One region of the Paenibacillus sp. LjRoot153 genome, then DNA from elsewhere that is predicted to be linked to it. Evidence: riboswitches for the same ligand, from Rfam matches in the RefSeq annotation. Region 1 holds a riboswitch; the other holds the start of a gene.

Region 1 (7,251 bases):
CGGTTCGCTGCGCTACAGAAGCTCAGCTTACCGCAAGTAGTAGCCGCGGTACCTTTTGCAGACGGTGTTGAGATCCCTGCCTTTGCCGTAGAAGCAGCGAAAGCGATGCAACAGGCTGGGATCATTTCCGGGAAATCGGGAAATCGATTTGCGCCCAAGGATTTCGCTTCGCGCGAAGAAGCAGCGAAGATGTTGGGTATGCTCCTGCAGCAAATCGTAAAATAAACCGGAAGCGGATAGCACTTACTCTCTAACACGGATTCGATTCGTGCTGGGGAGTAGGTGTTTTTTTACATGGATAAAACACGGGCGGCTTCCGCATTTTAATCATGTGGAGGTGTTACCTATGAGCAAATCAGATAAGCCTAGCGTGGATCAAGCTGAAATCGTGAAAGAGTGGATGCGCGTCATGCCCACTGTTCTGCAGCCTGCCGATCAGACGAGGGTATGGGCAGATGAAGGTGATGCGGAGGCCGTCCGCGTGCACATTATGACGGCGGGGCATACCGGCTATTCGTTTGATTTTAAAGTGACGTATATGGATGCCAGAGAAGTGAAAGTTGAACTAACCGATGTGCAGCAAGGAACAACGCATATTGACGAGCGTGGCGATGTCGTACAGTCGTTAATCGACGATTATGTGCGTCATATTCATGAGTGTGCACAGGCATTGCAGAAGGTCACCAACGCTTAAGTAAGAAGGAGGACACCGTGATGACAAAGCAAAAGAGTCCAGATAAGAATTTGCAAAATGTAGCCAAGGATTTGGATGCCAATCCGGTCAACGCCCATAATGCACAGCAGGTTCAGCAGAAGGTCAATGACCATCGGCATCAGGATGCGCTTAATCACGACGGAAACTAGTTCGTAAAGGAGGATGGGCATTCATGTCTAAACCGAAATCATACTCAGCAGGCGATAATCTGGTGAACAATGGTTCTGTTAAAAACAGAAATAATCATGGTGGGAATCAAGAGCCCTTATCTGGATCCAAAAAGGTGAAGAATCAGAATCATTCCGGTGGACACGCTGCAGAAGGACATGGACACGGCGGCGATTAATTTTTTTTAATAAACTTGTTTAAAAAAACAAAAACCGGCCATACTATTATTGTCGGCAAGCAGAGAGGTGTGGTTCCGTTGGAGCAATTAGCGAAAGGGAAACAACCATTGCAAAGAGGACTTTTCTACCTGTTATAATCAGGCTGGAGGGCGATGTGCTAAAGACACTTACCGTGTTTTATACGCAGATTTAACTTAGGTTTACGTGTAACAAGGTTCAAAGAAATATCATCAATGCCGACGAAAAAAGAACCCTTAGGGGTTCTTTTTTTCGTTGTGATTCGCTCCAGGGAGTTTTTGGCGTATCATTGCGCTAGTGTAGATTTGTTAGTTCCCAGCGGCTGTTTCTTAGCTGAGCCTTGAACGAATATATAAGCGAGTAGCGCACTTATGGCACCGAGTACGCCGAGTACAATAAAGCCCTCATTCAGAGAGAAATAGTCGCCAATGATACCCATAAGAACAGGTCCTACGAACATACCGAGTCCATAAATCGCTTGGAAAAAACCCATCGCCGTCGCCCGCTTATCTGCAGGCATATGCTTAATGCTCATCCCCATGAGTAGGGTAAATGAAAGTCCACGACCAAACCCTGCGAATGCCTGTGTGACCATGAGCAGCCAGAGATGATGGGTGAACGGTACCGTAAAGGTGAAGATCCCCATGAGCAGGAAGCCGACTACAACCATGCGTTTCTCCCCATATTTCATGGCCCAACGCCTTCCGCCGAATAAAGAGGCTAGCGCAACAGGTACGTTAGCGAATAAGGAAAGCAAGGAGAGCGAGAATTTATCTGCACCAAGCTGCATCGCATAAACCGGCGTGAAGCCGAACACCGTAGCAAATATCAGCACCTGCGATAAGATAGCGAGCAGAGAAACAAAGAGGAGTGTGCGATCCGTCGCCACGTTTCCGATTCCGCGCATAGTGATTTTGGGTGCGTCTTTCTCTACTTTTTCGATGAGGAAGAAAGAACCGACCATGCCTAGTACGCCAAGCACTGCACCGAGAATGAACACAGATTCCCACCCTAGCTTGTCTGCTGCCCAGCCTGCACTAAGTATGCCCAGCACCTGACCGAGTGAGTTGAAAAAGGAGATCGTACCGATCGCCTTCGTAGACTCTTCATGCTTGTAATAGCTTGTGAATAGCACCGTAAAATCAACCCAAGTCGCTGCGGCTGCGCCTGCAAGTGCGCGGAGAATTAAGATCCACGTAAAATCGTGCGTAAACCACAGCCCGAGTCCCGTAATGGCGGTGAAGAGAAGACCGAAGGTGATGAACAGCCTTCTTTTATGAAAACGATCCGACATAATGCCTACGGGGATGCGAAGGAGCATCTGCGAGATGCCGTACATACCGACAATCCAGCCGGCCAGTTGATGGCTTCCCCCGAGGAATTCTACGTAAGGCGCCATGATCGGAACACTGGTGTACATCGACATCCAGAACAGCATTGTGACCGCACAGAAGAGCGGGATGCGATAAGATGAAATAGGGCGAGTCGTCATCGGAGTGAGGACTCCTTTCTAATCAGTGATAACTCTATTATCGTTCTTTTGTTAGCTGGGCGTCAAAAGGAATATGCTAAGGCAAAAAAGCTGTAACCGTTTTTTAGTGGGCGAATATCCTATGGATAGTTAAAGAAGGAGGGATAGGCGTGTCCGCAATGAATCCTATTCAAGCTAGTCAAATAAGTGGCGACGTAAAGGCACATTGTAACAAATATATGAATTACCATGTTATTGCACATATGAAAGATGGGTCACAAATTGAGGGAATTATTGATGGTATGGATAATGAAGGCGTAACGATGTTAGTTCCAGAAGAGGTTGGTGGCGAGGGAAGGGAAACGGATCCATACAGACAACCGTTTGGTTACGGATATCGCCGGTTTCGTCGGCAGCATTTTCCGTTTTTTCTTTTTGCATTTCCGTTCTTTAGACCTTACCCGTACTACCGCCCATTTTATCCTTACTATCCTTGGTATTAGTAGACAAAGGCAATACGGCTGCACCAATCGCGCCAAATTTACACCTATATCAACATAAAACAAAAGACGATCGCAGTCGGGTATCATCCGATGAGCTTTCGTCTTTTTTTAACGCGAATTTTATTCGTATACGCGCCCGATACGATTCGAACGTACGACCTACAGTTTAGGAAACTGTTGCTCTATCCTGCTGAGCTACGGGCGCATAGTATCGTCATTCTAACATGAGATGATTTCGAGTTGCAACCCATTTTAAACCATGTACAAGCAGCCAGAACGGCCAAACCCTTACGCTTTCCCCCGTAATTTTCGGAAAAACTGCGTCAACATTGTGGAACACTCCGCTTGCAAAACGCCGCTAACCACATCGACCCGGTGATTGAATCGGTCTTCCTGTAGCAAGTTCATCAATGTTCCCGCACAGCCGGCCTTCGGATCTACCGTACCATAAATAACTTGAGGCACTCGTGCTTGCACGATCGCACCCGCGCACATTGGACAAGGTTCCAATGTCACATAGAGTTGGCAATCCAGAAGGCGCCAAGCCTGCAAATGCTCGCTTGCTTGTTTAATAGCAATCATCTCCGCATGCGCAAGAGGATCTAGGGTTGTTTCGCGTAAATTGTAGCCGCGGCCAATGATTTGACCTTGATGGACGACGACCGCGCCGATCGGAACTTCACGGATAGCTTCCGCTTTCAGTGCCTCACCGATCGCTTCTCTCATCCAAGGGATATGTTGATCCACAGGGGGACACCTCGCAATAATAGTTTATCCACATGTGTATAAAAATCCGAACAAATATTCGTTGTTAACAAGCTGTGGATAACAATGTGGATAACTTATAAACCTGTGGATATTCAATTCCACTACACATTCATACAATAAAAACATCGTCCATGCAAGGATTTTAGTTGAAAGAAGTGCATAAGCTACGTATAATAATGATTACAGTGGGTCTTTTAGACCAGTTTGGACCAAAGATAGATCATTTAGACCAGTAACGATATATAAATGAATAGCAGGGTTCGACAATGGCAAACTTGCTGAAAGGCAAGGACGCAAAGCTGAGGGTCTACGGTTCGTATGAACTATGGCAGCCTGGTTACCGAAAATCGATGCTTTTTTTGATTGCGGTGATAGGCTGTCCCTGTGTGGGGGCAGTCTATTTTGTGCGGAAAAGTGCTATGAAATCCATCATTAAGGGAGGGTGAAGATGAGCATGGCGATGAAGCAGGATGCTTTGAAGCGATATGGGAGTAAAGAAGGATATGATGCGGAGGTATTAATTCATTGCCGAGCTGTTGTGGCCAAGGATGATTTCGTGTCGACAGGTATTCTTACCTATGCACAAGGCGATATCATGGAGATCGAGTTGCCGGAATACGAGATATTTCAGCTTGGTGATAAGATCAAAATGACGTTATACACGAAATCGGGTCTATTCGTTTTTCATTCGACAGTCGTAGCTAGAGAGCCTGGTTCACTGATCGTGATCAATCCACCTGAGAATCGGAAGAAATTTTCGGAGAAACGGGAATTCCCGCGGGTAGATGTGAAGAACATAGGACACATTGCAGGATTTCAAAATATAACCCAAAAAGAGCAGCATCACTTGGAAAATCCAATTGAAATTTCGATAAAAAACATTTCCATGAACGGAATTGGCTTTATCATTAATGATAATTCGATGATCGATGGTATTCTTCACAAAAAATGTCTGCTGCAACTCGAGCTGGATTTAGGCTTTGAGATGCCTTGTATGTTGGAAATTATAAGGAAAGAAAAGCAAGAAGACGGTTACTACTACGGGGCCAGCTTCGAAAGCTATCCAGAGGAACAAAGCAATGCGCTGCGCGGTTTTATTCTGCGAAATCAGATCCAAACTTACTTCGAGCAGAAGCGGGATGAAGAGTTCAAAAGAGCAATGGAAAAAAAGTCTGCAGCCAATCAATAGCTTGCAGGCTTTTTTTTGCCCGCTAAGTACTATATAATAAGAAGGATGATTTTCGAAAATTAAGGAGTTGTAACGACAATGGCTTTGAAAGCAGGTATCGTCGGTCTACCGAACGTAGGAAAATCGACATTGTTTAATGCAATTACACAGGCGGGGGCAGAATCTGCGAATTATCCGTTCTGTACGATCGATCCGAATGTTGGGGTAGTAGAAGTACCAGACGAGAGATTGCAGAAGCTGGTGGAAATCGTTGTGCCTAAGAGCATCGTGCCGACAGCCTTCGAATTCGTTGACATTGCGGGTTTGGTTAAGGGTGCGAGCAAAGGCGAAGGCCTTGGAAATAAATTTCTAGCACACATCCGCGAAGTTGATGCGATTGTGCATGTTGTCCGTTGTTTTGAGGATGATAATATTACTCACGTTTCTGGGAAAGTCGATCCGATTGGCGACATCGAGACGATTAATCTTGAATTGATTTTGGCAGACATTGAGTCGGTTGATAAAAAGATCGAGCGTTCACGCAAAAACCTCAAAGGTGGCGACAAGAAAGTGGTTGCTGAAGTTGAGTGTTTGGAACGTATCAAAGAAGCCTTATATAATGATATGCCAGCACGCAGCTTGGATTTGACAGAAGATGAGCGCCTCCTGGTTCGCGATCTACATTTGCTAACGATGAAGCCAGTGCTTTACGCGGCAAACGTGAGTGAAGATGAAGTTGCAACGGCGGACGAGAATGCTTACGTTAAAATCGTGAAGGAATTCGCAGAAAAAGAAAACAACGAAGTTGTTTCCATCAGTGCGAAGGTTGAATCCGAAATCGCTGAGCTGGAAGATGAAGAAAAAGCGATGTTCCTGGAAGAGTTGGGACTTCAAGAGTCCGGCTTGAATAGATTAATTAAAGCTGCTTATCGTAAACTCGGCTTGTACACGTATTTCACGGCTGGGGTTCAAGAGGTTAGAGCATGGACGATTCGTAAAGGAACGAAAGCTCCGCAAGCAGCTGGCGTGATTCATACGGATTTCGAACGTGGATTTATTCGTGCAGAAGTTGTTTCTTATAACGATTTGGCTGCTGCTGGATCCATGGCGGGTGCGAAAGAAAAAGGTCAAGTACGTCTTGAAGGTAAAGAGTACGTGGTAAATGACGGCGACGTTATGCATTTCCGTTTCAACGTTTAATTGATTATAAAAATAAGAAAGGAGTGATCCCCTATGTTGGATCGACTTCAGTCCATTGTGGACCGCTATGAAAAACTAAGCGAGTTATTGTGTGACCCGGATGTAACGAGTGATACGAAGAAACTAAGAGAGTATTCCAAAGAGCAATCTGATCTTCAGGAAGCTTACGATGCTTATAATGAGTATAAGAGCGTGAGTGAACAGCTAGCTGATGCGAAAGTGATGCAGAATGAGAAGCTGGATGATGAGATGCGCGAAATGGTCAAAATGGAGATCGAAGAGCTTAGCGAACAATCCGCTAAACTAGAAGAACATCTCCGCATCTTGATGATGCCGAAAGACCCTAATGATGACAAGAACGTCATCGTGGAAATTCGCGGCGCTGCAGGCGGCGATGAAGCTGCGCTGTTCGCAGGCGATCTCTACCGGATGTATACGCGTTATGCGGATGCGCAAGGTTGGAGAACGGAAATTTTGGATGCTTCCGTGAATGATTTGGGCGGATTTAAAGAAATTATTTTCATGATTACGGGTAAAGGTGCTTATAGTAAGCTCAAGTTTGAGAGCGGTGCGCACCGTGTTCAACGTATTCCAGTAACGGAATCCGGTGGACGGATCCACACCTCCACGTCGACGGTTGTTGTTATGCCAGAGGCAGAAGATGTGGAAGTCGTGATTCATGATGCCGATATTCGCGTCGATACGTTCTGTTCCAGTGGAGCGGGCGGTCAGTCCGTTAATACAACGAAATCCGCTGTGCGTGTAACTCACGTACCAACTGGTATCGTCGCAACGTGTCAGGATGGAAAATCGCAAAACTCCAATAAAGAGTCAGCGCTTCGCGTACTTCGTACGCGGATTTCAGATAAATTGCGTGAAGAAGAAGAAGCGAAATATGCGGGCGAGCGTAAAAGCAAAGTCGGAACGGGCGACCGTTCAGAGCGTATTCGTACTTACAACTTCCCGCAAAGCCGGATTACCGATCACCGTATCGGCTTGACGTTACACCGTCTAGAAACGGTATTAAACGGCGATATGGCGGAAATTGTGTCAGCATTAAC
Region 2 (7,251 bases), 5.8 Mb from region 1:
GCTAATTTTGAGTCATTCATTCTTTTTCTCGGAAAATGGGGAATTTACATGTGCTTTTTCCATCTAATCTAAACAATCCGCAAAAATCCCGAAAATTTGATGGATGTTTTTTCCATTTATTCGACAAACCTAGCGAATACGAAAAGATTTTACCCATGGATAAAACTTATGGAAATTAATTCCACTACATGCTAATATAGGTGTATGATGGAAAGTGAGGCTTATCTGAATGAAGCTAAATTGGCGTAAAATCATACTGATTATCATTTGTGCCGAATGTTTGTTTATCTACTGGAACAGCCTAAGCACAATGAGTTTCAAGAAACAACGTACAACAACTCACCTCGCCCCTGCCAAGCAACCTCAGACACCATTAACTCAAATTCAACCACAAATGAAAGATACGAAAAGGATCGATTCTGATTTACATACGAAGGATAAAGCGTCCTAACATGACGAAAGAGCGATCAGCTGCTAGCAGCGAATCGCTCTTTTTCTCATTTGTTCTATTTCACGCGAGCTAAAGCCAATCCATCATACGCCGGAAGTATTGTGCTTTCCAGCCTCTCATCCGTCGCAATCCGCTGATTAAACGTTCGCATCGCTTGAACCGATGCCTTCGTTTGCTTCTCATCAACAACTTTGCCGCGCATCAGCGTGTTATCACCAGCAATGATTGCGCCTGGATTCGCCAGCTTGATCGCGAGCTCCAAATAGTTCGGATAATTCACTTTATCCGCGTCAATAAAGAAGAAATCGAAGCGCTCGCCCCGCTCCAGCAGCTCATTCAAGTGATCAAGTGCTTCGCCAATCCGATACTCCACGAAATCGCCAAGACCGGCGTCGGTCACGTTGCGTTTCGCCACATCCGCGAAATCTTGTTTCAGCTCTAGCGAAATGAGCTTGCCGCCATCTTTTAACCCTCTCGCTAAACAAATGCCACTGTACCCGCCTAACGCACCAATTTCCAATACTCGCTTTGCACCAATCATCGTAACCAGCATTGTTAACAATCTGCCATATCCTGGAGCGATCGAAATCTCAGGCATGTTGTGAGAAACAATGACTTCTTTCACTCGTGTTAATACGGCATCTTCTTCATATAGACCTTCCATATAGCTTTCCGCAGTGACCGTTTCCATGTATTTGTCCTCCTAAATTCGCATCATTCGCAGGTTCTTTGCAATACCCGTTTGTAAGTGTAACCTATTTGTCCTATACTTGTTAATTGTATGAGTTTTCTGAGCGTTGTACAACCCGGATGGAAGGACTATACCTATGCCACAAAAAATTGAACTAATCGCCACTTGTCCAATGGGACTTGAGGCTATCGTTGCCCGCGAAATCCGTGATCTCGGCTATGAGGAATTGACCGTCGAGAATGGACGGGTCCGTTTCTTTGGTGACGAATTGGCCATCTGTCGCACCAATCTTTGGCTGCGTACAGCAGATCGCGTCCTCGTACTAATGGGGCAATTCAAAGCAACAACCTTCGATGAACTTTTCGAAGGCACCAAAGCTCTCGCTTGGCCAGACTGGATCCCGAACGATGCCGAATTCCCTGTCGAGGGGCGTTCCCATAAGTCACAATTATCCAGCGTCCCCGCTTGCCAAGGGATCGCCAAGAAAGCTGTTGTTGAGAAGCTGAAACAACGATACGGTACCGAATGGTTCCCCGAGAACGGAGCGCGCTACGTGATTGAAGTCGCGCTTCTGAACGATATCGCTACGCTAACGATTGACACGACCGGACCAAGCTTGCACAAGCGCGGCTACCGCAAACTCGTGACCGAAGCGCCGCTGAAGGAAACCATGGCGGCAGCTATGATCCTGCTAAGCCGCTGGAACGTCGACCGGCCGCTCTACGACCCGTTCTGCGGGTCGGGAACCATCCCGATCGAAGCCGCGATGATCGGTTGGAACATCGCGCCAGGCCTGCGGCGCAGCTTCCCAAGTGAAGCTTGGGGGAACATTCCCCGCAAGCTGTGGGACAAAGCCCGCGACGAAGCCTTCGACGCGGTGAAAGACAACGTGCCGCTGCACATCGTCGGCAGCGATATCGATCCTGCTGCCATCGAAGTGGCAGAGGCGGCCGCCAAGGCAGCTGGACTGACGAAGCAGTTCCAGCTGAAGGTCGAGCCCATCGCCAAAGCGCGCCCGCGCGGCGACTATGGCTGCTTGATCACCAACCCGCCGTATGGCGAGCGTCTTGGTGAAGCACCGGATGTCGAGCTTGCGCTGCGCGAACTCGGCGCACTTACGCGGCCGATGCCTTCGTGGAGCTTGTTCATCCTAAGCCCGAGCACACAGCTCGAGCATTATATGAACCGCCGCGCCGACAAGAAGCGTAAGCTTTTTAACGGTCGGATCGAATGTAATTTGTTCCAGTATCTAGGTCCTCTGCCTCCACGCAGATAAGACACATAGCACACAGATAAATGAAACAGCGGCAGCGAGACTTTACGTCTTGCCTGCCGCTGTTTTTGGATTGCTCACACGTAGGTTTCCCGTTTCCCAATACCAAGCTAACGGTCACATAAGCCCTTATTCGGCGAAACATCGCCGGTTCAGAATGCTAACGGACACCAGTGTAGCTATTCCCCGATTCGGGAGGGTATTTGCCCCCGAAATGGACAAATAAGATCTCTGATGTCCGTTAGACACGAAACGACGCGAATATATGGGCAATAGCAGCGCTGTTGTCCGTTAGCGCTGTTTTCTTCGCAATAGTTACGCCATCTCTGCAATACCAGCACCCAAATAGACAAGAGCGCTTATTAAAAATACGCTATTAAGCGATCAGAATCTTTCGTTCTATTGCCGCTATCTAATTGCACGCCATCCATTCGAATAATCGCTCTGCGGTTTGTAATAGGAGAATTTTTCTTATTTCTTATTTCAACTATTCAACAATCTCCACCAATTCCAACGGCAGTCCATCAGGATCCGCGAAAAACGTGTAAAGATTCCCCGTAATCGGATCAATCCGCACCGGCTCAACTGTAATTCCTTTGCTTTCTAACTCTTGTACACTTTGCTCCATACTAGCAACAACGAAGGCTAGATGACGTAGCCCCCTCGCTTCAGGTTGATTCACACGTAGTGGTGGGTTTGGAAAAGAAAACAATTCAATTTCCTGCGCGGTATCCCCAATTCGTAAATCCAATTTGTACGAGTCTCTTTCAGCGCGATATGTCTCATGAATGACGGTGAGTCCGAGTAAATCAACATAGAAATGCTTCGATAGCTCGTAATTCGAACAAATAATTGCAACATGATGCATCTGTTTTAATTCCATTGAATACGACCTCCTTACAAAGAAAAACCGCACGCTGGGCTGCTCCCCTGCTGCGGCTTGTCCTCTTATTTTACCCTGCTGCTTGCATCGTTTCAACGATTTTGTGCAAAATCTCGTCGGCTTGTGCATAGTCTACTTGGCAAGTCCCTGCAGCATGATGCCCGCCTCCACCATTTTGAAGCATCAAATCGCCAATGTTTGTTTGTGCGGTGCGATTGACGATGCTGTGCCCACAAGCGAATACGCAGTTTTGTTTATTTCGACCGTCAACAATCCAAATGGAGGTGTTTTGCTCCGGATAGAGAGCATAGACCATGAAACGATTCCCTGGATAGATGGTCTCCACATCGCGAAGATCCGTAATGACGACATTCCCCTCTACCCGTGTATAGGTTTGCAACATGTCTCGGTATAGCGCATCCAGTTCAAAGTAACGAACTACACGCTCTTTCACATCGGGCAGCTCCATGATTTCGCTGACGGATTTCGTTGCACAATGCTCAACTAGATCCTCCATCAACTGATAGTTGCTAATTCGATAATCCCGATATCGACCTAACCCTGTTCGAGCGTCCATGATAAACGAAAGCAAATCCCAACCGCTCGGATTCAAAATATCCTCTTTGCTAAATTGCGCAGAGTCCGCCTTATCTACACCTAGCATAATATCGTCGATATCGCCGAAGGTTTCTTTTCCACCATAGTAATCATAGACAACCCGCGCAGCGCTTGGGGCAAGCCGAGTTTCTCCTTTAAACGTTACTTCTTCCCCCATCCGTGTGAGTTCACTGGAGTGATGATCGAACCATAAACCACATCCTGCGACATAGGGCACATTAGCCAGAATATCATTCTCAGTAACCTCAATTAAGCCGTCCTGCATATCCTTGGGATGAACAAATTTCATTTCATCCACCATGTTTAATTGTTTGAAGAGCATCGCGCATACTAAACCATCGAAATCGGAACGTGTGATCAATCTCATGCCATGCATCCCCTTTAATATAGTCCTTAAGAACTACGAATGTGATGGTCATATTATATCAGCTAGTGTCAATTGGTGACAATGAGCGAATGCGAAAAAAAAGAGCGATTCACCTAGATAGGGTGAACCACTCTCAATTTGGAGGATAGACATTGGAAAAGTCTTGTGACAAACCCTTCGATTTGAGCCATTGGAGGCATTTTCACGGAAAGCTTGACTTCGCCTTTCCAGTAGAAAATCAGAATGCTATTGTTTCTTCCGTGAAACATCTCAACATCCCAACACGCTTCGTTTAATGCATATTCTTCTCGGTTAATCATAAGCTTAGGTCCATCCGTGGATGGCACCAAACGTGCAACATGGTTACCACATAACGATGTTGCTTTCTGTTCCTCCTGCAATTTAACTTCCGATTTCATGCCGCTATGGCCTCCTTAGTACGTATCATTCCATTTCATTCATTTGCTTCGCTATGACAGAGAAAAAACCCCACCGTAGTGAACCGACTAGAGGGGTTCTGAAGTGAATTCCCAATCGTTCGGCGGCTGGCTGGCTGCTTGTCCTTTTCAGGAGAAGTAAGGCCCCTGTAGCTTTGCGTCACTGACTTTCGCCAGCTTTGCCTTTGTCGAGATGAAGTGCACAATCTTTTAGTTGAAGCTTTCGAAACAATACTTGTTATACTCTCAAGGATAAGGGATGGCGATTTGAAATCGAATAGTTCCGAGGAACTATTTTTACGGAATTCATCAAAATATTTGCATTTTCGACGATATTTTCACAGTATTTTGACGTTTCGTGCCTCTCCAATAGAAAATAGATCCAATCATGGATAAAATTGCTATACCGAGAAAGAGCATACTGCCGCCATAGGAAACCAATATAAAGCCGCCAATCCATGGCCCCATAAAGTGACCGATGTTTGTTAACGTTTGAGCACCATAGTACGTTCCACGCATATGCTCTGGAGCAAGCTTATCTATCAACATATTCGCGGCTGGATAGTTCAGAATCTCACCAAACGTGAAAATCCCCATTGAAATAATCAACCATGTCAAAGAGTGTGAAAATGCAAATCCTATATCACCTAATGCGAACATTAAGTTTCCAACAATTATAGCTGTTAGAGGTGAATACTTTTCAGCCCATTTCCCCAAAGGGATCTGCATTGCAATGACGACAATGGCATTGGCGCTCATGAGAATTGCAAACATTTTGACCCCATTAGCAAAATCCCTTTGTAGGTATTGAGACAACGTCACCATAACCTGTGAATAACCAATTGCCCCAATAATCCCCCCGATAATGTATAAACGGAAGGTCATATCCTTATGAATAACGCCTAACGCAGAACGGAAAGTAATGATTGCTTTCTTCTCACCTTCAATTTTCTTAATCCCGAACTTAATGAGAAGGCTGTAGAGTGTACTACCATAGATTAAATAAATGATTCCTGTGAGCAGAAATGGCAAGGCTCCGTTCATTGTCGCAAAGAACGCTCCCAGCAGTGGACCGACTGCTACGCCGACGTTAATCGCCATGTATCGAAGTGAAAATACCTGCCGCCTTTTGGAGGGCTCTGTTAGATCTGCCATTAAGGCTTGCGAAACGGGCTCATAGAAGGATCGGCAAAGTCCATTCAGCATGTTGAGCAGCATAAACAGAACTGGTAGTTTGACGATTCCAAAGCCAAGGAAGACAAAGCCCCACCCGAAAAGTGCTGCGAGCATAATCACTCGACGTCCAAATCGGTCTGATAAAGTGCCGCCGATAAAACCGCCGAACGTTCCAGCTAATGCACCCATTCCAATCACAATACCAATGAGCCCTGGGCTCATATCTGAGTGCTTCGCCAAATAGATGGCTAGGAACGGTAAACTCATGGAAGAAGCAGCTCGAGCCATGACCGTACCTAAGATAAGCGTATGTACGATAGGATGATAGGCTTGAAAAAATTGACGTATACGTTTCATAGACGCTGACTCCTCTCGCTGACACACGAATTACCCTATGGTTAATTAACAACTGAATTCCAATTATACACGAAAATAGCGAATTGTGTCGTTATTTCAGACTGAGATATTTACCTTTCTCTACCGTTTTCTCTCAGATGGTATTTATTGGGTGAGGAATTTATAATAAGCATATGGAGGTGCTTGAATATGAAAATAGCGATCACAGGCGGCAGCGGGTTTATTGGAAAACGATTAATTACTTACTGGTTGGGACAAGGTCACGAACTCATTAATATATCACGCTCATCTTCAAAGCAGATGCATGGTGTTAGAACGTTAACTTGGGATGAGTTGGAGGCAAATTCTAATCTTCTTCAGGGACCTGATGCCATTGTAAATTTGGCGGGAGAATCCATCAGTCAACGCTGGACGCCTGCGGCTAAGATTCGAATTGTACAATCCCGATTGCAAGCGGCTGAACGTGTAGCCCAGCTAGTCGCGAAAATAGACCCAAAGCCTAAGGTTGTTGTGAATGCTTCTGGCATGTCGTATTACGGTATTTCGGAGACGGATACTTTTGACGAGACGAGTCCTTATCGACAGACTGACTTCTTAGCAAGCGTAGTCAAGCAATGGGAAGCTGCAGCTGATCTTATCCAAGGAACACGTATCGTAAAGGTGCGGGTTGGACTTGTGTTGGATAATAAAGAAGGTGCGTTCCCCAAGATGGCACTTCCTTATAAGCTTGGTGTAGGCGGCACAGTGGGCAGTGGCAAGCAGTGGCACTCGTGGATTCACATCGATGATATGGTGAGAATGATTGATTTTTGCGTTCAAAATGACGCGATTGTTGGTCCCGTAAACGCCACAGCTCCAAATCCGGTAACGAACAAGCAATTGGGACGCGAGATTGCGTCTGCCATGCGAAGACCCAATCTCTTCCCCGTTCCCGCATTTATGATGAAGTTGATTTTTGGCGAGCTTTCTGTACTGCTTCTGGAAGGTCAAAAGGTAAT

The links. Region 1 has a riboswitch for cyclic di-GMP ahead of ACSQ8P_RS00135 (PilZ domain-containing protein). Riboswitches for the same ligand answer to the same signal wherever they lie in the genome.
Region 2: it holds a riboswitch for cyclic di-GMP, as region 1 does, so the genes downstream of both, ACSQ8P_RS25175 (hypothetical protein) here and ACSQ8P_RS00135 (PilZ domain-containing protein) in region 1, are expected to answer to the same signal.

The regions. Positions count from the first base shown of each region.
Region 1 is NZ_CAXUQH020000001.1:23,338-30,588, forward strand. It holds gene ACSQ8P_RS00095 (S-layer homology domain-containing protein) at 1-225, shown strand, start outside; gene ACSQ8P_RS00100 (hypothetical protein) at 347-694, shown strand; gene ACSQ8P_RS00105 (hypothetical protein) at 715-864, shown strand; gene ACSQ8P_RS00110 (small acid-soluble spore protein P) at 888-1,061, shown strand; gene ACSQ8P_RS00115 (MFS transporter) at 1,367-2,572, opposite strand; gene ACSQ8P_RS00120 (hypothetical protein) at 2,722-3,054, shown strand; tRNA gene ACSQ8P_RS00125 (tRNA-Arg) at 3,186-3,259, opposite strand; gene tadA (tRNA adenosine(34) deaminase TadA) at 3,343-3,801, opposite strand; cyclic di-GMP riboswitch class I at 4,081-4,167, shown strand; gene ACSQ8P_RS00135 (PilZ domain-containing protein) at 4,271-5,011, shown strand; gene ychF (redox-regulated ATPase YchF) at 5,090-6,190, shown strand; gene prfA (peptide chain release factor 1) at 6,224-7,251, shown strand, end outside.
Region 2 is NZ_CAXUQH020000001.1:5,835,109-5,842,359, forward strand. It holds gene ACSQ8P_RS25150 (hypothetical protein) at 230-451, shown strand; gene ACSQ8P_RS25155 (O-methyltransferase) at 507-1,142, opposite strand; gene ACSQ8P_RS25160 (THUMP domain-containing class I SAM-dependent RNA methyltransferase) at 1,279-2,418, shown strand; gene gloA2 (SMU1112c/YaeR family gloxylase I-like metalloprotein) at 2,903-3,298, opposite strand; gene ACSQ8P_RS25170 (exopolyphosphatase) at 3,369-4,283, opposite strand; gene ACSQ8P_RS25175 (hypothetical protein) at 4,397-4,702, opposite strand; cyclic di-GMP riboswitch class I at 4,821-4,914, opposite strand; gene ACSQ8P_RS25180 (MDR family MFS transporter) at 5,030-6,253, opposite strand; gene ACSQ8P_RS25185 (TIGR01777 family oxidoreductase) at 6,443-7,251, shown strand, end outside.